3 regions of the Microbispora sp. CL1-1 genome follow, and region 1 is predicted to be linked to each of the others. Evidence: riboswitches for the same ligand, from Rfam matches in the RefSeq annotation. Region 1 holds a riboswitch; each other region holds the start of a gene.

Region 1 (7,700 bases):
CGAGCGCCAGCTCGAGGCCAGCCGCAGGGCCGCCCGCGAGGGCCGCAGCATCGAGGACGCCCGGGTGCGGGTGCTGCTTGACGCGCTCCAGGACGCCGCCTCCGGGCTGCGCAAGGAGCTCGGCCTGCCCACGACGATCAGCAGGCCGGCCGACTACGTGAACGCGGTGGTGCCCGGCGAGCCGGGCGTGACGGCCGTGCCCGCGCGGGCGCTGGCCAACGACGACCCGCAGCTTCTCGACCAGCTCCTGGCCATCCCTCACCTGCATCTGATCGTCGACGGTTACAACGTGACCAAGACCGGTTATCCGTCGCTGACCCTCGCCGACCAGCGAGCCCGGCTGCTGACCGGGCTCGGCGGGCTCGCCGTGCAGACGCGGGCGGAGGTGACGTGCGTGTTCGACGGCGCCGAGCTGAACGGGCCCGTCCAGGTGTCCGCGCCGCGCGGGGTGCGGGTGATGTTCAGCGCGCCCGGGGAGATCGCCGACGACCTCATCCGCACGCTGGTGCGGGCGGAGCCGCCGGGGCGGGCCATCGCGGTCGTCTCCTCCGACCGGGAGGTGGCCGAGTCGGTGCGCCGCATGGGTGCCCGGCCGGTGCCCTCGATCCTGCTGCTGCGCCGTCTCGGCCGCGGTTGACGCGTCCCGCGCACGCCCCGGACCTGCGACGTCACAGTAGGTGACGACTGCCGCGAATACCTGCGAATAGGTTGAAGCTTCAAGATCGCCTAGATAGAGTCGCGCCGCAGGTTTCGTCGATCAAAGAGGTTTATCCTCAAGGGGGCTCAGTGCGAGGGCGTGTGCCGGTGGCCGCCGGTCTGGCCGCCGTGGTCCTGCTCACTCCGATGACGGGCGCGCAGGCGGATCCGAAGCCCACTGTCGCGCAGGTGAAAGCGAAGCTGAGCAAGCTCAACGCGCAGGCCGACCAGCTCGTGGACCGTTATAACGCGGCCAACGAGAAGTGGAAGAAGGCCCGGCAGAAGTACCTCACGATCAACGAGGACTACAAGAAGCAGAACGCCCGGGTCGAGGAGCTACGCTCCGGGCTGGTCTCGATGGCCGTCAGCAGCTACCAGGTCGGCGACATGGGGTCGTGGGGCGGCGTCTTCTACAGCTCCAACCCCGACGCCATGCTCAGCGGCCTCGCCACGCTCAACCACATGTCGGCCGAGCGGGCCGGGCGGCTCAAGGCGTACGAGGGCGCCATCAAGGACCTCAAGAACCGCCGCAACCAGAGCAAGCAGGTCTACAAGGAGGCCGCCGACGTCAAGGACGAGCTGGCGGACGAGAAGGAGAAGGTCGACAAGCTCGTCCGGGAGCAGATGAAGCTGCTGCGCTCGCTCGGGACGTTCAACCCCGGCAACCCCAACAGCGCCGGCGTCGTCTACAACGGGCCGGCGTCCGGCAACGCGCTGGCCGCCCTCCAGTTCGCCTACAAGCAGATCGGCAAGCCCTACCGCTACGGGGGCACCGGACCGGGCGCCTGGGACTGCTCCGGGCTCGTGCAGGCCGCGTGGGCGGCGGCGGGCGTCCGGCTGCCCCGGACGAGCTACGAGCAGTGGGCCTGGGGCGCGAGCCGCCGGGTCTCGCTCGACGACCTCCAGCCGGGCGACCTGCTCTGGCACGCCGGATACGGGCACGTCGGCATCTACGCCGGCGACGGGAAGGTCGTTCATGCCCCGCAGACCGGCGATGTTGTGAAAGTCGTCACACTCGCCGAGTATCACGCGATCGGAGCCGTGCGCCCCTGACGGTCCCGCCGTCTCCGTGACGATCTGTGACTGACGCGGCAAATGTGACCCCATCGGCGCTTGTTGTGCAAATTGTGGGCAGGGTCACATTTGGCGCATTCGCGGTGTGGGTAAGCTGCGATTTCTTCTCCGCGGCCTTCGTTATGCGATCTTTATCCGGCTGGAGCGCTTTGCCGAACGCCGCGAGTCCTGGGTAGCTTCTGGGCCGCGGCGAGCACGCCTCGCCGCCGTGCGTCCCGGTCCGGCCGGCCGGTCGCAGTCATCCAGCGGCATCGGCGTCCTTCATCACCCTCCCCCGTGGGATCCCCCCGACGCCGATGGCCAGCCGAGTCCGTGCAGTCAGGAGGCACGGAGCCGGGGAACCACCGACCTTCACGCGAAGGTCCGGGGTGAATCGGCGCATCGCGCGCCGTAGGGCGACTTCCCCGCCCGAACCCGTCAGCTAACCCGGTAGGCGTGAGCGGAAGACTCGAGGAGAGATCCTGTCTACCACCCCCAGTCTGTCCCGTCTTGCCCGAATTGCCGTTAGTGGTGCCGCGTTGACGGCATCCGTAGGTGTCGCTGGAGCACATCCGGCGGCGGCAGCCGGCACGGCGGCCGACCCGGCGGCCGACCCGGCGACGGTCACGGTCGTCACGACGGCCACGGCGACGAAGACGGCCACCAAGACGGCCACGAAGACGGCCACGAAGACGGGCGCCGAGGAGAGCGCGAAGACCGCCGCCCGCAACGCCGCCGCGAAGAAGCGGACCAAGAGGCACACCGCCAAGCGGAAGATCAGCAGGGCCTCGCTCCAGCGGGCCAGGGCCCGGCGCGCGGTGAAGGCCGCCGAGAAGCAGATCGGCGACCCCTACCGCTACGGAGCCACGGGACCGGGCGCGTTCGACTGCTCGGGCCTGGTCCAGTACGCCTGGCGCAAGGCCGGCGTACGGCTGCCGCGCACGACGTGGTCCATCCGCAGCGCGGTCAGGAAGAAGGTGTCCTGGGGGCACTTCGAGCCCGGTGACCTCATCTTCACCAGCGGCGGCGGCCACGTCGGCATGTACGTCGGGCACAACAGGATGATCCACGCCCCGCACAGCGGCACGCGGGTCAGGATCGACAAGCTGGACGCCTACCGGAGGAGCACCTTCGTGGGTGCCGTCCGGCCGGGCGTCTGACGGGCACCGGTCACCAAGCCCCCTCGACCGGCGCCGTCCTTACGGCCCCGTCCACCTCGCCGAGGTGGGCGGGGCCGTGACATGCGCTGGCTACCATGCACGGCGTGACTGTCACGAGCGGCGTGCCCGCGTGCGCGCCGGGCGTGCGTGCCGGAGCCGGCCGGAGCCGGCCCGGACCCGCCGGGGCCACTCCCCGCCGGATCGCGGCCGTGGCCGTCGCGCTGGCCGCGCTGCTGGCCGGGCCCGCCGCCGCGGCGCCGCCCGACCCGCTGCGCGCCCTGCGGCTCGACGCCCGCGCCGCCGTACGCGAGCATCCCGGCATGTGGACCGGCGCCTCGGTCGCCCGCGGCGAGCGCGCCGTCGTCGTCGGGTCGCCCCGGCCGCTGGTCGCCGAGATCGCCGCGCTGGCCGGCCGCGCGGGCAGTACGGTCACGAGGGTCTGGGGCGGGCTCGGCGGCGCGGTGGTCCTGGTGCCGCGCACCGAGGAGCAGGCCGCCGTGCTGGCCGCGCCGGCGAAGGTGGACGGCCTGGCGGCCGTCGCCACCGGCGACCGGGTGATCGTGCAGCCGGCCGCGTTCGCCCGCCTGTCCGCGACCGGCCGCCTGGTCGTCATGACCCACGAGCTGACGCACGTCGCGACCGCCGGCCGCCGCACGGTGCCGATGTGGCTCATGGAGGGCTTCGCCGACTACGTGGGCTACCTGGACAGCGGGCTGCCGGTCCGTACGGTCGCCGCCGAGCTGGCCGCCGACGTCGCGGCCGGGAGGGCGGCGCTCGGCGGCCTGCCGGGGCCCGCCGACTTCGCCGCCAGGCCCGCCCAGGCGTACGAGGAGGCGTGGCTCGCCTGCCGCTACATCGCGGCCCGGTTCGGCGAGCCGAGGCTGGTCGCCCTCTATCGCGCCGCGCTGCGCGAGGAGATCGGCGCCGCCCTGCGGGAGGAGCTCGGGCTGACCGCCGGCGACCTGACCCGCGCCTGGCGGTCGTGGTCGCGCGAGCAGCTCGCCCGGACCTGATCGTCCGACCGCGACGACCCGGCCGGGACTGCGACAATGCGTTCTCGGGCGGCGCGGGGGGACCGCGTGATCACGCCGGCAGCGGGGGTGAGGATGACGAAGCGGACGCTGATCGTCACGAACGACTTCCCGCCCAGACCGGGCGGCATCCAGGCGTTCGTGCACGGCCTCGCCGTGCGCAGGCCGCCCGGCTCCGTGGTCGTGTACGCCCCGCGCTGGAAGGGGTGTGAGGAGTTCGACGCCCGCCAGCCGTACGAGGTGGTCCGGCATCCCTCCTCGCTGATGCTGCCGACCCGCGCGGTGGCGCGACGGGCGGCGGCGCTGGTGGAGGACGGCGCGACCGTCGTCTTCGGCGCGGCGGCGCCGCTGGGGCTGCTGGCTCCCGGCCTGCGCGCCGCGGGCGCGGGCCGCATCGTCATGCTCACCCACGGGCACGAGGCGTCGTGGGCCCGCCTGCCGGGCGCGCGCGCCCTGCTGCGCCGCATCGGGGCGGGGGCCGACATCGTGACCTATCTCGGCGAGTACACCCGCCGCCGGATCGCCCGGGTCGTGCCCGCCTCCCGGCTCGTACGGCTCGCGCCCGGCGTGGACACGACCCTCTATCGTCCGGGGGCGGGCGGCGACCGGATCCGCGCGTCCCTCGGCCTGGGCGACCGGCCGGTGGTCGTGTGCGTCTCCCGGCTGGTGCCGCGCAAGGGCCAGGACGTGCTGCTGCGGGCCTGGCCGCTCGTTCTGCGGCGGGTTCCCGGCGCGGTCCTGCTGCTGGTCGGCGGCGGCCCGCTGCGGCGGTCGCTGGAACGGACGGCGGCGGGGGCCGGCCTGCGCGGCTCGGTGGTCGTCACCGGGTCCGTGCCCTGGGCGTCCCTCCCGGCCTACTACGACGCGGGCGACGTGTTCGCCATGCCCTGCCGCAGCAGGTTCGGCGGGCTCGACGTGGAGGGCCTCGGCATCGTCTATCTGGAGGCGTCGGCCACCGGGCTGCCCGTGGTCGCGGGCTCCTCCGGGGGCGCCCCCGACGCCGTACGGCACGGCGAGACGGGCCTGGTGGTCGACGGCACGTCGCACACGGCGGTGGCCGCCGCGGTGGGCGATCTGCTGGCCGACCCCGCCCGCGCCCGCGCGATGGGCGAGCGGGGCCGGGCCTGGATCGAGGAGGAGTGGCGCTGGGACCTCGTCGCGGCCCGGTTCGCCGCGCTGCTGTGAGGCAGCCTCAGCCGGTGGGCACGGCCCGCTGTGTGGCTGCCTCAGCCGGGAGCACGCCCGCTGTGCGGCCGCCTCGTGGGCACGCCCGCGAGGTCGTTCCGGCCGGTCAGGGCTTGCGGCCCACACCGCCGGCGACGCAGATGCCGCCGAGGTCGAGGGGGTAGCTCACGGGCTTCTCGGGACGCCACTCGGGCACGTGCACCACGCCGGGCTCGATCAGTTCGAGGCCGTCGAAGAACCGCACGATCTCGGGCATGTCGCGGGCGCGGCCGGTGCCCAGCATCTGCAGCAGCACCGCCTCCAGCTCGCGCATCTCCGGCGCGCAGGAGCAGAAGTGGGTGAGCTGCATGTAGCTGCCGGGTGCCAGGCGGGCCTTGTAGGTGTCCACGAGGCCGTCGGGGTCCTCCTCGTCGGCGAGGTGGTGGACCACGGCGACCAGCAGCAGGCCGATGGGGCGGGAGAAGTCGAGGAAGCCATCGACCTCGGGGTGGCCGAGGATCACCTCGGGCTCGCGCATGTCCGCGGTGATCACGCGGGTGCGCTTGTCGGTCTGCAGGATCGCCCGCGCGTGGGCCAGCACGATGGGGTCGTTGTCCACGTAGACGACCTTCGCGGCGGGATCGATCCGCTGCGCGACCGAGTGGGTGTTGTCCATCGTGGGCAGGCCCGAGCCGATGTCGAGGAACTGGTCGATGCCCTGCGCGGCCATGTACTTCACGCCGCGGAACAGCATGGCCCGGTTGTTGCGGGCGCCCTCGCCGCGGTCGGGGAAGTGCCGCATGCCCTCCGTGGCGACCGCGCGGTCCACCGCGAAGTTGTCCTTGCCGCCGAGGAACGCGTCGTACACGCGCGCGATGCTGGGCTTCGTGGTGTCGATCTCCGGGGGGAGGTAGTCGGGATCGCGGTGCGTCCAGTTCCATCTGCCGGCTCTGTCGCTCATCGCCCGCCCCTCTCCAGACAATGATCATGGATGCGCTTGGAGCATAACCAAGCGAAACGCGCTGCTGCGGGACGGCTGCGATGTTTCCGGTGGTCAACAGGGCCGGCGCGGCGTCGCCGCAGGTCGTCCGTCACCGGCGGCGAAGAAGACCCACTCCCATAGGGGGCTGATCACCGCATGTCCCCGGCCGTCCCGGTCCTCTCGCGCGACCGCGGCCCGCGCCGTCCGGAGGGTGCGCCGACGCCGATGAAACTTTCAGGAGTTCCGTCGGCGCGCCCGGCGCACCCGCGGTGTCCAGGTCGCCGCTCAGTCGCCGTACAGCTCGTCGATCTGCTTGGCGAAGTCGCGGGCCACGACGTGTCGCTTGATCGACTGCTTCGGCGTGACGTGGCCGCTCTCCTCGCTCAGCTCGATGTCGAGGATGCTGAACTTCTTGATCTGCTCGGCCTTGGAGACCATCCGGTTGGCGTCGTCCACCGCCTGCTGCACCTCGGCGATGACGGCCGGGTCGGAGCACAGCTCGGCCATGGACGCGCCGGAGCGGCTGTTGGCCTCCTTCCACTGCTCCATCGCCTCGTGGTCGAGGGTGACGATCGCCCCGATGAACGGCCTGCCGTCGCCGACGACCATGACCTGGCTGATCAGGCGGTGCGCCCGGATGGCGTCCTCAAGCGGCGCAGGGGCGACGTTCTTGCCGCCCGCGGTGACGAGGATCTCCTTCTTGCGGCCGGTGATGCTCAGGTAGCCGTGTTCGTCGAGCTGCCCGACGTCCCCGGTGTGGAACCAGCCCTCCGGGTCGATCGCCTCCTTGGTGGCGCGCTCGTTGTTCCAGTAGCCGTCGAAGACGTGGCGGCCCTTCACGAGGATCTCGCCGTCGTCGGCGATCCGGATGCTCACGCCGGGGAACGGCTTGCCGACCGTGCCGATCTTGTTGGCGCCCGGGATGTTGACGGTCGAGGGCGCGCTGGTCTCGGTGAGCCCCCAGCCCTCGAACACCTCGATGCCCACGCCGCGGAAGAAGTGGCCGAGCCGCTCGCCGAGGGCCGAGCCGCCGGAGACGGCCGCCGTCAGCGCGCCGCCCGTGGCCGCCCGCAGCTTGCCGTACACGAGCTTGTCGAAGGCCGCGTGCTTGAGCCGGGCGCCGAGGCCGGCACCGCCGGAGCTCTCGGCCCTGCTCCACTCGATCGCGGCCCGTACGGCGGCGTGGAAGATCTTGCCCTTGCCCTCCGCGTTGGCCTTCTGCTCGGCGGCGTTGTAGACCTTCTCGAACACGCGCGGCACGCCCAGCAGGAACGTGGGCTTGAACTCCCGCAGGTCGGGGGCCACGTTCTTCATGTTCGGGCTGTGCGCGAGCACCGTGCCGGTCTCGATCAGGACGACCTGGATGATCCGGGCGAAGCTGTGCGCCAGGGGGAGGAAGAGCAGCGCGGCCCGCCCCTCCACGTCGAACATCGACTCCAGCGGCCCGCGCGAGACGTTGCGCGCGGTGAACAGCAGGTTGTCGTGGGTCAGGCGGCAGCCCTTCGGCATGCCGGTGGTGCCCGAGGTGTAGATGATCGTGGCGAGGTCGCGTCCGCCCCGGCTCGCCCTGCGCTCGGCGAGCGTGTCGTTGGACACGTCGGCGCCCAGGCGCTC
Region 2 (7,700 bases), on a different contig from region 1:
CGTGCGGGTGGGCTACGCTCGAAGGGTGCTTCGTCTGCCAGAGCACCTTCTCCGATTCGGGGGTACGCGCTGATGAGCTGGCTCTTCGCGGCCGGATTCGTGATCCTCTTCGTCGGTCTGCTGGTCTCGATCGCCCTTCACGAGATCGGGCACCTCGTGCCCGCCAAGCTCTTCGGCGTACGCGTGACCCAGTACATGGTCGGCTTCGGGCCCACCATGTGGTCGCGCAAGCGGGGCGAGACCGAATACGGCGTGAAGTGGGTGCCGCTCGGCGGCTACATCCGCATGATCGGCATGCTGCCGCCGCGTGCGTCCGACGAGCCCGGCAAGCTGCGCAGCGTCTCCACCGGTCCCTGGCAGGGCCTGATCGAGAACGCGCGGGCGGTCGCGTCCGAGGAGATCCGGCCGGGCGACGAGGGCCGGGTCTTCTACCGCAAGCCCTGGTGGCAGAAGGTCATCATCATGACCGGCGGCCCGGCGATGAACTTCGTGCTCGCGTTCGTGCTGTTCGCGGTCGTGATGATGGGCTTCGGCGTCCGTGAGCTGACCCCCGTCGTGGCCTCGGTGTCCAAGTGCGCCATCCCGGCGGCCGAGGCGGACCACCGGGACTGCCGCGACAGCGACCCGCTGACGCCCGCCGCCAAGGCCGGTCTGCGGCCCGGAGACCACATCGTCGCCATCGGCGGCACGCCGGTCACCGACTGGGAGGCCGCGCAGCGCCTGATCCGGGAGCACGGCGCGGGGGTGACCACGCTCGGCATCGAGCGGGGCGGGCAGCGGACCGACCTCCAGGTCGACCTGATCGCGCAGGACATGCCCTCGCTCACCGACCCGGACAAGATCGAGAAGAACGTCGGCTTCCTGGGAGTGAGCCCGACCACCGTCGTGGTGAAGAAGGGCCCCGGTTATGTCGTCGGGCAGATGTGGGAGCTGACCGAGCGCACCGCCGTCGCTATGGTCAACATCCCCAAGAAGATGGTCGGCGTGTGGAACGCCGCGTTCTCGGGGGAGAAGCGCGACCCGAACGGGCCGATCGGCATCGTCGGGGCGGGCCGCATCGGCGGTGAGATCGCCGCCTCCGACCTCTCGGTCGAGAACAAGATCGAAATCTTCATCAACCTGCTCGCCGGGCTGAACCTCGCCGTGGGCATGTTCAACCTGATCCCGCTGCTGCCGCTGGACGGCGGCCATATCGCCGGCGGGCTCTGGGAGGGCGTCAAGCGGGCGTTCGCGCGGGTGCGCCGCAGGCCCGTCCCCGGTTATGTGGACGTGGCCAAGGCGCTCCCGCTGACGTACGTCATGGCGGCCCTGCTGGTCGTCATGGGCGGCCTGCTCATCTACGCCGACCTCGTCAACCCGGTCCGCCTGTCCGGCTGAGGGAGGCCACTCGCCGTCGGGGGCTACTCGCCCGTCACGCCGTCGACGCGCTCGCGCAGCAGATCGGCGTGGCCGTTGTGGCGGGCGTACTCCTCGATCATGTGGCACATGATCCACCGCAGCGAGTAGTGGACGCCGTCACGAGTGGACGCCTTCGTCATGGCGTCCAGGTCGGCGCAGGCCTCCTCGGCCGCCCGCGCCTGCTCGATCTCCGCCTGCCAGGTCGCGAAGGCCTCCTCGGCCGACGCGGTGTCCACATTGTCGAACTCGCCGTCCGGGTCGTCGGCACTGAAGTAGATGCCGCCAAGATCCTCGCCGTTCAGCCGCCTCCGGAACCAGGCCCGCTCGACGTCGGCCATGTGCCGTACGAGGCCGAGCAGCGACATGCTGGAGGGCGGCACCGAGCGCAGCCGCAACTGCTCCTCGGTGAGGCCCCGGCACTTCACGGCGAGGGTGTCACGGTGCCAGTCCAGCCAGGCGCGCAGCATCTCGCGCTCTCCCGCGACGACGGGGGGATCGATACGTGTGTCGGTCATCCCGGCATCCTCCCCCGGACCCGGCGCGTAGTCACCCCGATTAGCGGGCGGAGGCACCCGGCGGTTCTGCCCGTCCCGGCACCCCCCTCCTGAGCGCGGTTCATGACGTAGCCGAAGGCCGGGCCGCACGCCGGGCCTGCACCCGACGGGAGGCCGAACCCGGCCGTCTTGACTCGGATTCGGACAGGTAATTGATCAGACTTGTGTAATTGTGGCGAATGTGATCAAAATCAGTTCAGCCTTCAACTACTTGGTTGAAGCGTCACACCGTACGGATGAGGAGAGGCATGAAGCGCACCATCTCCGTTCTCACCGTCGCCGCCGGCGTTCTCGGCGTCACGCTCACCGGCGCCGGCCCCGCGCTCGCGGACACCTCCGCAGTGGACTGCTCCACGGGCGGGTACACCTACGTCGTCAACAAATACGTCCCCACCAACGTCGAGTCGCCGGCGGTGGACAATCGCCTCTACAACATCGCCGGTCCGACGGCGTACACGCACGAGGTCTGCCTCGACATCCCCGACAACGAGACGTTCACGATCGAGGTCCGGATCGGGCCCACGGGGTCACAGCAGGTCATCGTGGACGACAGGCCCGGGGACAAGATCTTCCGCTTCTCGCCCGGCACCAACACCTTCTGGCAGGTCTACGGCACGCTGACCGGGCCCGGCAGCACCTACCTCTACTACACCTGGCACGAGAAGCAGATCCCGGCCTGACCCGGAGCGGGCCGGCCGCCTCGCTCGCCGAGGTGGCCGGCCCACCCCGCGAGTGCCCTGGCAGGTCAGTACATCGAGATGTGTACGTGGTCGTAGTGGTTTGCGGTGATTCCGCCGCGGTCGGACATGAGCCGCCAGCCGGGACGGCCGAGGTTGTAGATGCGCTGCTGCCAGATCACGTACATGACGCCGAGCTTGGGGCCGTTCTTGATGGCCCAGTCGGCCAGGCTGTCGCCGAGCGCCTTCATCTCGGGGGAGGGCATGGCGCCGCCCGAGCTCATCATGAAGTCGCAGGCGCGCCCGAGAGGATGCTCGCCGCTGTTCTCCGCCCGGTAGCAGCCCACCGGGAACCGCAGGCTGAAGTGGTTTTCGACCTCGGTGCGCATGAACCTCATCCGGGGCGTGATGTTGTCGGCACCGCTGGGCAGCTCCGGTGCCCACGACCCACCCGGGAGCTTTCCCGGCGCGATCGGGATCAGCGCGTCGAGCTTGTCCTTGATCTCGTCGATGAGGTCCTCGGCGTCCTTGCGCTGTACGGCGACCGCCTCGGCCTGCGCCTTCAGTTGCGCGGTCAGCGTCTTGGCGGCGTCCGCGGCCTGCTGCCGGGCGTCGCGGACCCGGTCGAAGTGCGCGAGCCGGGCGGCCTGTTCCTCTTTGAGCTGGTAGTTGAGCGCGGCGGTGTTCATGTCGGGCAGCGCCATCGCGCTTTCGGTCTGGTAGCGCAGCCCGGCCATCTGCCGTACGGCGTCGCTGGCGGCCTGGTAGTCGGCCTGGGCCCTGGCCAGCCGGTCGCGAGCCGCCTTCTCCTCCTCACGGGCCTTGGCGAGGGCGACACGCTTGGCGTTGTAGTCGGCGATCAGCCGGTTGACCTTCTGCCGCAGGTCCGACAGCTCCTTCTTGAGCTGTTTCTCCGTCGGTTTGGGCTCGGCGACGCCCGGCGCCGCCGTACCGAACACGAGGACGGCGGAGGCGAGCACGCCGACAGCCAGGGGGAATGCGCGGGGCAGAGCCCACTCCTCTCCATCTGCCGACCGGGTTAGCTGACGGGTTCGGGCTGGAGGAGCCCGGGCAGGCGACTGCCTTGACCCCAGGTGCGTGATTGGGTCCCCGGTTCCCGGGCGGGGCGCCCGGGATTAGGCGTACCGGTTGTGACGGCCGGTGTCAGGGATACTAGTGGTAAAGAAACCGTCGCTGCCACCAAAGCCGCAATCAATCGGAGATCAGGCCGTTATCGCCTCGCGAAGCATCCGGGCGGCCTCCTCGGGCAGCACGTCGTTGACGAACGCGCCCATGGCCGACTCCGATCCGGCCAGATACTTGAGCTTGTTGGGCGCCCGCCGGATCGTGAAAAGCTGCAGGTGAAGGTAGGCGAGGTCGCGCCGGTAGGTGACAGGAGCCTGGTGCCAGGCCGCGACGTACGGCATGACGGCGCCGAACAGCCCGTCCAGGCGGCGCAGCACCTCGATGTAGAGCGGCGCGAACGCGGCTCGCTCCTCCGGCGACAGCGCCGGGATGTCGGGCACCTGGCGGTGCGGGTAGACGTGCACCTCGAACGGGTAGCGCGCGGCGGCGGGCACGAAGGCCGTCCAGTGCTCGTTGGCGGCCACCACCCGGGGGCCCTTCCGCTCGGCGGCCAGGACATCCGCGAACAGGTTGCCGCCCTGATGACGGGCGGCGGCGTTCAGCATCTGCCGGGTGCGCGGCGTGACGTACGGATAGGCGTAGATCTGCCCGTGCGGGTGCGGCAGCGTGATGCCGATCTCGGCGCCGCGGTTCTCGAAGCAGAAGACCTGCTCCACGCCGGGCAGCGAGGACAGCTCGGCCGTACGGTCGGCCCACGCCTCGACGACCAGCTCGGCCTGCTCGTCGCTCAGCGAGCTGAACGACGCGTTGTGGTCGGAGGTGAAGCAGACGACCTCGCAGCGCCCGATCCCCGGACGCACCTCGCTCAGCCCGCCCACCTGCTCGTACGAGCCCGTGTTGAAGCTGAACGACGGGAAGCGGTTCTCGAACACCGCCACCTCGTACGGCGAGGGGATCTCCGAGCCGGGATGACCCGGGCAGAGCGGGCACTCCTCCGCCGACGGCAGGTGTGTGCGTGTCTGGCGATGCCGGGCGACGGCCACCCACTCGTCCATCAGGGGGTCGTAGCGCAGCTCGGAGGCGAGCGGGCGCGGCGGCAGGTCCCTGGTGTCGATGGCGCTGTGGTCGGCGTCGTCGCGCCGGTCGAAGTAGATCAGCTCACGGCCGTCGGCGAGATGGGTGATGGTGCGCTTCACAGAGCGGTCTCCAGCTTCACGGTGCGATCTCCGGCTTTCACAGTGCGGTGTCCCGGGTCGGAGCGGGCTTACAAGGGGGTCGGTGCGGGTTTGCGAAAGGGGGACACGGCGGGCGCGCGGAGGCCGGGGGATGCACCGGGTTTACTACAGGCGTCGGAGGACGTGCGGCGGGCCGGCGTCACAGCGCGGTCTCCAGCTCGGTCTCCCCGGACGGATCGACGAGGAGGAGCTCGCCGGCGTGCTCCGACAGCGCGTCGCGTGCCTCCTCCGGCAGGCCGACGTCGCTCACGACCACGCCGGCCTCGTCGAGGGCGGCGATCGTGCTGAAGCCGATCGTCCCCCACTTGGTGTGGTCGGCCAGGACCACGAGCTGCTGGGCGGCCGCGATGAGGGCGCGGTCGGTCTCCGCCTCCAGCAGGTTGGGCGTGGTGTAACCGGCCCGGACGCTCATGCCGTGCACGCCCAGCATGAGCGTGTCGACGTTCAGGGAGCGGACGGCCGCCACGGCCACCGGGCCGACCAGCGCGTCGGAGGGCGTGCGCACGCCTCCCACCAGCACCACGGTCTGGTCGGGCCGTCCCGCGCGGTGGAAGACGTCGGCCACCTGCACCGAGTTGGTGATCACGGTCAGCTCGGGCACGTCCACCAGATGGTGGGCCAGTGTCCAGGTCGTGGTGCCGGCCGAGAGCGCTACGGAGCTGCCCGGCCGCACGAGCAGGGCGGCCCTGCGGGCGATGGCCTCCTTCTCGGCCTGCTGCCGCACCGACTTGGCCGCGAAGCCCGGCTCCTCCGTCGAGCCCGTGCCGGTGGCGGTCGCCCCGCCGTGCACCTTGACGATCAGGCCGCGTTCCGCGAGGACCTCCAGGTCGCGGCGGATCGTCATGTCCGAGACCCCGAGGTCGCGTACGAGCTGCGCGACGCGCACCCCGCCGGTCCTGCGTACCCTCTCAAGGATCGCCTGCTGCCGTTGCTGGGCCAGCATCCACCACTCCTCTACAGATTCAAACAAATTATGCCTCACGAACGTGGAGACATGTTGAGTTGGGGTACGCCTCTTGCCGCCCGTGGTCCCAGGGAGGACAGTGGGCGAAAGCCGTACTCGACGGAAGGCGGTCGTCATGGGCAGACGCGCACGCAAGTCGAAGGCACGCAAGAAGAAGAAGGCCAACCACGGCAAGCGGCCCACCGGCCGATAGGCACTCTTTAGGGGTTCCTGCCCCAGGCGGCGAGCAGGTGGGTCTGCTGGTCGGCGTCGGCCGGGACGCCCTGCTCGTCCCCGAACACTCCCGCCTCGCGGTAGTCCTCCCGTGCTTTCTCGAACCACTCCGAGCATGAGGCGACGAGCTCGGGGTCGAGCCGTTCCGGCCCGCCGATGGCACGTGCCAGATCCCAGGTGTGGATCAGCGCGTCCGCGAACAGCTCGGTGATGTACTCCTCGCCCAGCACGTCGCCGAAGGACAGGTGGGCCACGCTGGTCAGGGCGCCCTCGGCGTACACCGCCTGGACCGCTCCCTGCGCGGACGCCTCGAACGCCTTGACCGGGTCGTCGCCGAGCACGTCGCCCTCGAAGGCGTCCCCCACCTCGGCGACCGTACGGCCGGACAGCAACTCGGGGGCCCACAGGTTCTCGGCCACGACGTGGTTGACGAGCCCCCGGACGTCCCAGTCGACACAGGGGGTCGGCAGCTCCCACTGCCCGCGGCGGACGAGATGGAGACGGGCCCCGAAGCCATCCAGCGCCCTGCGGTACGCGTCACGGATGTCGATCATGTCCCCTCCTCGCCACGAACTCCCGATTCGAACGTAACTCTTCTCAACGATCAGTCATACACGCTCGACAGGGAGGGAACGCCCGGGTCAAGGGAGGTGCTGCTCCACCCAGACGATCTTTCCGTACGGAGTGGGCCGGGTGCCCCACCGGTACGCGAACCGCTTGATGAGCTGCAGACCGCGGCCGGTGTCCTCGTCGGGGGTGGCCGTGCGCGGGGCGGGAGCGGCGGGGGAGCCGTCGACGACCTCGACCACCAGCGTCCGGCCGCGCAGCAGACGCAGCTCGATCGGCGGCCAGCCGTGTTTGAGCGCGTTGGTGACCAGCTCGCTCACGATGAGCTGGGTGCTGTCCACCAGGCCGCTCAGCCCCCACCTCTGCAGGGTGCTGCGGACGAAGCGGCGGGCGTGCGACACGAACCGCGGGTCGGACGGCAGCGGGCAGGTCGCCACCTCGTCCGGGTCGAGGTCGCGCACCCGGGCCACCATCAGGGCGATGTCGTCACGTTCATGCCCCGACCGCTGGCTGCTGATGATCACGTCGCACATGTCCTCCAGGTCCTCGACCGGACCGGCGAGCAGACGGCGCAGCCCCATGATCCCGGCGTCGAGGTCCCGCTCCCGGCTCTCCACGAGGCCGTCGGTGTAGAGGGCGAGCACGCTCCCGGGCGGCAGGACCATCTCGCGCGACTCCAGCGGGTCGCTGCCGATGCCGAGAGGCAGGCCCGCGGGCAGGTCGATGATCTCGGTCGACCGGTCGGGGTGCAGGAGGATCGGCGGCACATGGCCGGCCCGGGCGAGCGCGCAGTTGCGTGTCACCGGGTCATAGACGGCGTAGATGCACGTCGCGATCTGGCTGGGGTCGAGGTCCTGGCTCATCAGGTTGAGCCGGAACAGCACCTCGTCGGGCGGCAGGTCGAGGCTCGCGAGCGTACGCGCGGCCGTGCGCAGCTGGCCCATCGTCGCCGCGGCCCTGGTGCCGTGGCCCATGACGTCGCCCACCACCAGGGCCGTACGGCACC
Region 3 (7,700 bases), on a different contig from region 1:
CGCGGGCGACGTACACGATGTCGGACCCGTCGAGCTGGGCGATCGACGACGACTCGTTCGTCTGGGCGACGAGCCGTTCCAGGTGCGGCCGGGCCACCTCCCACAGGCCCATGGAGCGGATGTAGGAGACGCCGAGTTCGATCACCCGCGGGGTGAGGGCGAAACCGCCCTGCGCCGAGCGGGCGTACCCCAGCTCCTGCAGCGTGAGCAGGATGCGCCGCGCGGTGGGCCGGGCCAGACCGGTCGCCGCCGCCACCTCGGTCAGGGACATCACCGGACGGCCCGGCTGGAACGCCCTGATGACATCGAGGCCGCGCGCGAGCGCCTCGATGAAGTCAGGTCCGGTGTCGCCTCGTGCCATGAACGCCTCTTCCGCTCGAACTCGCCGAGTCAACCTTAGACCCTGCCCACGGCCGACTGTCCGCCTGTCGGCGCTCTGCGTGGTCAGAGATGACCAGCGTCACACCGCCGTAACACGCCCAGCCGGTGGTTGACAGGCCGTTGCATGACCGCCATGCGGACCTCTGTCCGCACGAGCGGCGCGCTAACAACGCCATGACAGGACCATGAGAAGTGTGTCCGGCCGCCATGTCGGGAGGATCACCGGCGACCTACCGTGCGCGGAAAGGATCGGTGCGCCAGGTCAAGGAGCCCCCATGGTCACGTCCTTCCCCGTACGGCCGCCGCGAGCGGCCCTCGCCCTCACGACCCTCCTGCTCGTCCTCGCCGGCCTGCTCGGCACGGCCCTGATCCCCCCGCCCGCGCGGGCCGCCTCGCTGACGCAGGTCGGCTCCTTCGGATCCAACCCCGGCAACCTGGCGATGTACGCCTACCGCCCTGACAACCTGCCCGCAGGCCGTCCGCTCGTCGTCCTGCTGCACGGCTGCACGCAGAACGCGAGCGGCTACTTCGCCGACTCGGGGTGGCGCAAGTACGCCGACCAGTGGGGCTTCGCCCTGGTGCTGCCGCAGACCTCCAGCTCCAACAACTCGTCGAGCTGCTTCAACTGGTTCCAGACCGGCGACACCACGAGAGGGCAGGGCGAGGCCGCGTCCATCCGCGCCATGGTGGCGTACGCGGTCGCCAACTACGGGACCGACCCCGCGCGGGTCTACGTGTCCGGGCTGTCGGCGGGCGGGGCGATGTCCGCCGTCATGCTGGCGACGTACCCGGACGTCTTCGCCGCCGGATCGATCGGGGCCGGCCTGGCCTACCGCTGCGCGAGCAGCCTGCTCGAGGCGTCCGGCTGCCAGTACGGCCCGACGAGCAGGACCCCGCAGCAGTGGGGTGACCTGGTGCGGAACGCCTATCCGGGCTACTCCGGGCCGTACCCGCGAGTGGCCGTCTGGCAGGGCCAGTCCGACTACACGGTCGTGCCCGCCAACGGCGCCCAGCTGCGCGACCAGTGGACGAACGTGCGGGGCGTCTCCCAGACTCCGGCCTCCACCAGGTCGCTCACCGGTGGCACGACCCTCAAGGTGTACGGCGACGACGACGTGCGCCTCTACGAGATCAGCGGCATGGGCCACGGCCTGCCGGTCGATCCGGGCGGCGCGGCCGACCAGTGCGGGGCCACCGCGGCGTACTTCCTCGACACGATCTGCTCGGCCTACCACGACGCCCGTTTCTTCGGCCTTGACGGCGGCGCGCAGCCCAGCCCCTCGCCGAGCGCCACGCCCAGCCCGTCCCCCAGCGCCGGTCCTTCGCCCAGCCCTTCGCCGAGTCCTTCGCCGAGCCCTTCGCCGAGTGCCACGCCGCCGGGCACGTGCGTACGGGCCAGCAACTACGCCCACACCACCGCCGGGCGGGCGTACCAGTCGGGCGGCTACACCTATGCCAAGGGGTCGAACGACGCGATGGGCCTGTGGAACACCTTCACCACGCACGCGCTGCGCCAGACCGGCCCGGACTACTGGGTGCTCGCCGACGGCCAGTGCTGAACCTGCCGCGCCCCGGGCCCCGCTCCCCGATAGGCCGGGGCCCGGGGCGCGGCCCACGCGTCACACGCTCACGGCCGGCAGGGGCTCACCCGTCTCCAGCAGGGTCTTGAGCGCGGACAGCACCTGGGGCCAGCCCCCGGCGACCATCTCGCGCAGGGTGCTGCCGGGTTCGAAGCCGTCGTGGACGACCGTCAGCTTGACCGTCTCCCCCATCTGCTCGATCTCGAACGTCACCCGCGACCTGCGCTCCCCCTTCAGCTTGGCGAGCACGTCCTCCCCCAGGCCGACCGCCTCGGCCCACTCGGGGGTGAGGGAGTGCCAGGTGTAGGAGAGCCTGCGGCCGGGGTCGGACTCGACGACCACCTGCTCGGGATCGGTGATCGCCACACCGCCCTGGTGCCAGGTCATCGGCGCCCCCGTCTGCCAGTCGGTGTCGAAGGACAGTCCCCAGTAGCGCCGAGTGAAGCCGGGGTCGGTGAGTGCCTGCCACAGCCGCTCGGGCGTGGTCTTGATGTAGGTGGTGTAGACGAACTCGGGGTTGCTCATCGGCTCCTGCTCCAATGCGTTCTTGAGATCGGCGAGAGCACGGGCCCGCTCGCGGTCGAACCTGCTCATCCAGCGGTCCGCGATGGCGTTGATGGGCACGGCGTTGAGGTAGTGCAGCTTCTCCCGGCCACGCCACACCGTGGTCACGAGGTTCGCCGCCTCCAGCACCGCCAGGTGCTTGCTGACCGACTGCCGCGCCATGTCCAGCCCCGCGCACAGTTCGCGCAGCGTCTGGCCGTTGCGGGCGTTCAGGCTGTCCAGCAACCTGCGGCGGCTGGCGTCGGCCAGCGCCTTGAACACTTCGTCCATCTTCCCCATCCCGGACATGCAGCCCTTTGGCTGCATGAACGATAGGCAGCCGTACGGCTGCATGTCAACCTCGCCCGATGATCAGGGACAGGAGCGCAACGCTCCACAAATGGGGGTGAATAGGGCAACAGACCGGTGGTCGATATGTATGTCGCGCCCCGGAATCAGTCCGTCATTACTCTCCTCCGTCATTTATGTCGCCGCCACTTTCGGATCGACACAAGGCGTTACCAACCGTGTATGCACACGTCATTGGTAAGACCACGGCGGTCTTTTACGGTGAGGTTCCCGCCGGCCCGTGGAGGAGTTCCGGATCGACGGCACGACAAGGAGGGGATTTCTCATGAAGACACGGAAATTCCGATTAGCGGCGGCAGCGGTCTCGGTGACCGCGGTCCTCGGGGCGGTGGTCCCGTCCGGCCCGGCGGCCGGCGCACAGTCCGCCCTGCGGATCTATCGTGGCACCGCCACCGTGGTGGTCGACGTCTACGACTACTGCGGAGGTCCCCTCTGGGGCGAGCACCGGTTCGTCGGCACCAGCCGATACAAGGCGGCCGCGAAATTCGTCACCGGTCCACGCAAGTCCGCCGCGGGCAGGGTCGAACGCAACCCCTTCTACTGGGAGTTCTATGTGGGCGACATCGGAGCGCTCGGATCCTTCCAGTTCGGCTCCGCCCACGTTGTCACCGCGTCGGCCCGCGATCTCGGCGGTAACGTACGCGACCCGAAACTCCTGCTGGGCTACTGGGTCACCAGCCGATCGGGCACCTCCTGGTCCGGCAAGCTGGTCGACAGCCACCGCGCCGAAGGGGCCACGTTCAACCATTTCTACGGCGAGAAGACCATCGTCCCCTGCCGCGATCTCGGCACGTCTCGTTTCCTCTACGCCGTCAACGCCGGGGCCACGGTCTCGGGCCGGGTGAGCTCGGGGAGCGCGGCGTTCACCATCCGCGGCTCGACCTACGGCGACAACTACCGGTTCAGGATCACGTTCAACGGCTGACGGGAACGTTCCACGGGTACGACAGGAGGACCAGGTTCGCCACACGGTTCGTGCGGCGACGGCGCACCGGGGGTGGCGCCGCCGCCGGCACCGCGGGCGGGGCGGCGCCGGTCCTCGACCAGCCGCCGGGACGTACGGAGGTGTTGGCCGATGAACGGACGTGTCCTGCCGGTCGCCCTGCTGACAGCCGGTCTGCTGGCCGGCACGGGCGGCGCGTACGGCACCGCCGCCTCGGCCGCGACGCCTTCCTCACCCGGTGTGCCCACCGCGCCCAGCGACCCGACGCCGACGCCGACGCCGACGCCGACAACGCCGCCGACAACGCCGCCGACAACGACGGCCGACCACAACGACCAGGACGTCATGTTCGCCCGGATGATGATCCCCCATCATCAGCAGGCGGTGGAGATGGGGCGACTGGCCGAAGACCGGGCGGCGGACGCCCGGGTCGCGCGGCTCGCCCGGCGGATCGAGGCCACGCAGGCTCCCGAGATCCGGACGATGAGCGGCTGGCTCACGACCTGGGGCGAACAGGTGCCCGGGGAGAGCCCGGCGCCGACGCATCACGCCATGCCCGGGATGATGTCCCCCGAGGACATGCGGCGTCTCGAAGGGCTGTCCGGACGGGACTTCGACCGGGCCTTCCTCACGATGATGATCCGGCACCACGAAGGCGCCGTCACCATGGCGCGCGACGAGCTGAGCGGCGGAAGCTACGAGCCGGCGCGTAGGCTGGCGGAGTCGATCATCTCCAGCCAGTCGGCCGAGATCAAGGAGATGAAGAGCATGCTGAGCGGCCTGCCTGGTTGACCTGCCGGGTCAGCATGCCGGGTCAGGGCACCGTGACGGCCCGGACCGGCGCCGTGCTCGCCGTGGCAGTCGCCACGGCGGAAGCGGCGAGCACGGCGCCGTCGAACACGTCGCCGACGAGCGTGGCGCCGTCGAGTATGGCGTTCGAAGCCCTGGCCGTTTCGGACCGGCCGGAGGTTCCCCTGATCGGGCCGGAGATCGCCAGGGCCGGGCCGGAGGTCCCAAGGCCCGGGCTGGAGTCCCTATGAGCGGCGGGAGATCCGGAAGGGGGAGGTCACCCGCGCTTGCGGTGCCGTCCGTCGGACGACGCCGCCGCGGTCTTGACCCGTATCCCGGTCACGGCGGTGGAGACCACCGCGAACAGCAGACCGGCCGACAGGACGGCGTCGCCCGGCGACCACACGATGTCGAGCGGCTTCCCCTGCGTGGCCGCCATGTTCCTGGTGGCGGGCGCAGCGGCGCTCTGGACGCTCGCGTTCACGGCCGCCATGGGCTGGATCGTCACCGGCGTCTTCGGCGTCACCTTGACCTTGCGCGGCAGGCCGTACCCGACGATCGTGCTCGTGTCGCGGACCTTGCGCTTCAGCCACACGCCGTCGACGTTGCCCTCGATCGTGTGGACCTTCCGGCCGACGACCTTCTCGACGATGCCGACGTGGTCGATGTCGCGGATCTTCTTGGACCCTGACCAGGCGAAGAAGACCACGGCGCCCGGCTCGGGCTTGTCGCTCCAGGCGTGGTGCTTCTCGAACCACTTGGCGTGCCGCGTGGTCAGCGCGAACTCGCCGACATGGTCCTGCACCCCGGCCCGGTCGGCCGCCCAGGAGACGAACATGTCGCACCACGGGGCGGCCTTGAAGTCGGGGTCCTTGGCGACGTTTTCGGCGTACCACTCGCCGAACTTGGTGTGTTTCCCGGCTCGTTCGCGGTAGCCCAGCTCGGGGCGTACGGCGTCGAGCAGCTGTCGAGCTATCGGATCGGTGGAAATCGGGGGCTCCTCATGGCGCGCTTCGAGACATGACGAACCGGCCCGCGGGCGTGCGGCATGACGGCATGACCGTCCGGGGACACGCCACGGCGGGGCGGAATCAGAAACGGGAGATGTGGCAGCCCGTCACGGGCGCGCCATCACCCCGGAAGCCTGGAGACGTTCCAGGGCGGGCAGGTGGTCCGGCGACACGACGCGGACCGGGTGGGCAGGTGGAGCCGACACTCCACGCTCTCCTCTCCTTGGCCGCCTACCGGGTTAGCTGACGGGTTCGGGCCAGGAGTAGCCCTACCGGATGGTCCGGATTCACCCCAAGAGACGTGGGTCCCCGGTTCCCGGGATCGATGACTTCCGGGATTCGGCGGTCGCCGGTCGTCCTCGGGTTGAGGACCGCTCACCGGCGAGACACACGGGAAGCTTAGTAGATAACAAGTAAGACACGGCCAAATGGCCTGTAAAGGGGATCATCCCGGCTGTCGCCGTTCCCTGCTTCCGCAGGTCCTCACGGTCGCGGGCCGCCCGCGGTGAGATGCGCCACACCACGCCGTACGGCGCGGCTCTGCCAGCGCGGGTCTGCCGGCGCGGGGTCTGCCGGCGCGGCTCTGCCAGCGCGGGCCTGCTCGCGCGTGTCTGCCGGCGCGGGGTCTGCTGGGCCGAGTGCCGACGCGGTCGAGGGCTTCCGGCTGTCTTGGCGCTCCCCTCGCTCGCGTAGTCGCCGGGTCTGTCCGCGCGTCAGCCTGGGCCTGCCCTGCGCATCGCCCACGCTCCCGCCTCACGCCTCACGCCTCACGCCCGCAGCCTCCGGGGCCGGTCCGTGCGTCGCCTGGGCCGGCCTGTGGGTCCTCCACCGCCTGCCTCCCGCCTTACTCGTGTAGTCGTCGGGCTTGTCCGAGGCGGTGGTAGGTGAAGGCCCAGCGGTCTTCGCCGACTTTGCGGCGGGTGTAGCGCTCGGGGTGCTGGTAGCGGTCGCGGTTGTGGAACTGGCACGCCGGGCCCAGCAGCTTCAGGTCCGTGAGCCCGCCGGTGCTCCAGTTGTCGGCGTGGTCGATCTGGCACATGGTCGCCGGGAGCGGGCAGCCGTCGACCCAGCACGTGGCATACCGGGCGAAGATGGCCCGCCGCTGGGCAGGAGTCGCCAGACGGACCTTGCGCCCCATGTCCAGCACCTGTCCCTCGGCGTTCATGACGATCCGCACCAGAGTCGAGGTCCGGGCGAGCCGATGCACGCTGGAGACGGGCAGCACCTGCCCGGTCGCCAGCAACAACCCCGGCGCTGTCCCCGGTGCCATCCCCAACGACGCCCCCAGCAGCGTGCCTGCCGACGCTCCCAACGACGCACCCAAGAACGCCCCGGGCATCGCGCCCGCCGACGCACCCGGAGATCCCGGTGACCCACCTTGCGCCGCCCCCCGCGATGCCCCCTGTGCGGCTCCTTGCGATGCCTCCTGCGCCGTCTCCGGTGTCGCTCGCCCGGCTCCCGGTGCCGTTTCCGATGCCCATCCGGGTGGTGTCTCCCGCTCCGGTCCGGGCCCGCCGGGCGTCGCTCCCGACGGTCCCGATGTCCCCGACGCCTGCGTCGCACGCGAGCACCGCGCCTCGCCGCAGCACCGGCACGCGCCCTGGCCGTCGCACCGGCACGTGCTGTGGCCATGCCGGCAGTCCCCCGCAGGCCCAGGCCCGGCGTGGGTGTGACGTGCGGAGGCGTCCTCGGGCGGAGGGTCCGGCCACGCCGCCTCCGAAGGCGCCACCTCCGTAGGCGCTGCCTGCGAGTGCGCCGCCTGCGATGGCGGCGCATCCGAAGCCGTCGCGACCGAAGCCGTCGCACCCGAAGACGCTATGTCCGAAGAGACTGTGTCCGAAGGGGCAGCGTGCGAAGGGGCTGTGTGCCAATGCCCGCCACCATGAGCAGGCCATGCTGACACACCCCGCCGGACATGGGTTGCTCCAGACCGGGCCGCACCGCGATCCCACCCATCGCCCTTGGCGGGCGCGGTCTCGTCGCTCCCGGCAGAGCTGGTACTCACGGTGTCGTCGTCCTCGGCGGAGCCGGCATTCGCGGTGTGGTCGCCCTCAGCAGAGGCGGTGCTTGCGGTGGTGTCGCGCG

Evidence for each region. A riboswitch is a leader RNA that binds a small molecule or an ion and turns the genes downstream of it on or off. The one in region 1 is predicted to bind cyclic di-AMP.
Region 2: it holds a riboswitch for cyclic di-AMP, as region 1 does, so the genes downstream of both, HCK04_RS26755 (hypothetical protein) here and HCK04_RS00755 (C40 family peptidase) in region 1, are expected to answer to the same signal.
Region 3: it holds a riboswitch for cyclic di-AMP, as region 1 does, so the genes downstream of both, HCK04_RS19800 (CHAP domain-containing protein) here and HCK04_RS00755 (C40 family peptidase) in region 1, are expected to answer to the same signal.

The regions. Positions count from the first base shown of each region.
Region 1 covers NZ_JAATEK010000001.1:159,271-166,970, forward strand. The annotation lists gene HCK04_RS00745 (NYN domain-containing protein) at 1-637, shown strand, start outside; gene HCK04_RS00750 (C40 family peptidase) at 787-1,749, shown strand; cyclic di-AMP (ydaO/yuaA leader) riboswitch at 2,063-2,221, shown strand; gene HCK04_RS00755 (C40 family peptidase) at 2,289-2,909, shown strand; gene HCK04_RS00760 (hypothetical protein) at 3,014-3,922, shown strand; gene HCK04_RS00765 (glycosyltransferase family 4 protein) at 4,016-5,125, shown strand; gene HCK04_RS00770 (SAM-dependent methyltransferase) at 5,232-6,065, opposite strand; gene HCK04_RS00775 (AMP-dependent synthetase/ligase) at 6,372-7,700, opposite strand, start outside.
Region 2 covers NZ_JAATEK010000026.1:91,313-99,012, forward strand. The annotation lists gene HCK04_RS26740 (M50 family metallopeptidase) at 73-1,377, shown strand; gene HCK04_RS26745 (DinB family protein) at 1,401-1,913, opposite strand; gene HCK04_RS26750 (hypothetical protein) at 2,201-2,632, shown strand; gene HCK04_RS26755 (hypothetical protein) at 2,698-3,609, opposite strand; cyclic di-AMP (ydaO/yuaA leader) riboswitch at 3,644-3,782, opposite strand; gene galT (galactose-1-phosphate uridylyltransferase) at 3,853-4,911, opposite strand; gene HCK04_RS26765 (DeoR/GlpR family DNA-binding transcription regulator) at 5,090-5,893, opposite strand; gene HCK04_RS26770 (TIGR03086 family metal-binding protein) at 6,115-6,681, opposite strand; gene HCK04_RS26775 (SpoIIE family protein phosphatase) at 6,769-7,700, opposite strand, start outside.
Region 3 covers NZ_JAATEK010000016.1:827-8,526, reverse strand. The annotation lists gene HCK04_RS19825 (IclR family transcriptional regulator C-terminal domain-containing protein) at 1-361, opposite strand, end outside; gene HCK04_RS19820 (PHB depolymerase family esterase) at 657-1,940, shown strand; gene HCK04_RS19815 (SRPBCC domain-containing protein) at 2,001-2,795, opposite strand; gene HCK04_RS19810 (hypothetical protein) at 3,139-3,798, shown strand; gene HCK04_RS19805 (DUF305 domain-containing protein) at 3,949-4,608, shown strand; gene HCK04_RS19800 (CHAP domain-containing protein) at 4,883-5,545, opposite strand; cyclic di-AMP (ydaO/yuaA leader) riboswitch at 5,828-5,970, opposite strand; partial or broken gene HCK04_RS19795 (DUF222 domain-containing protein) at 6,460-7,700, opposite strand, start outside.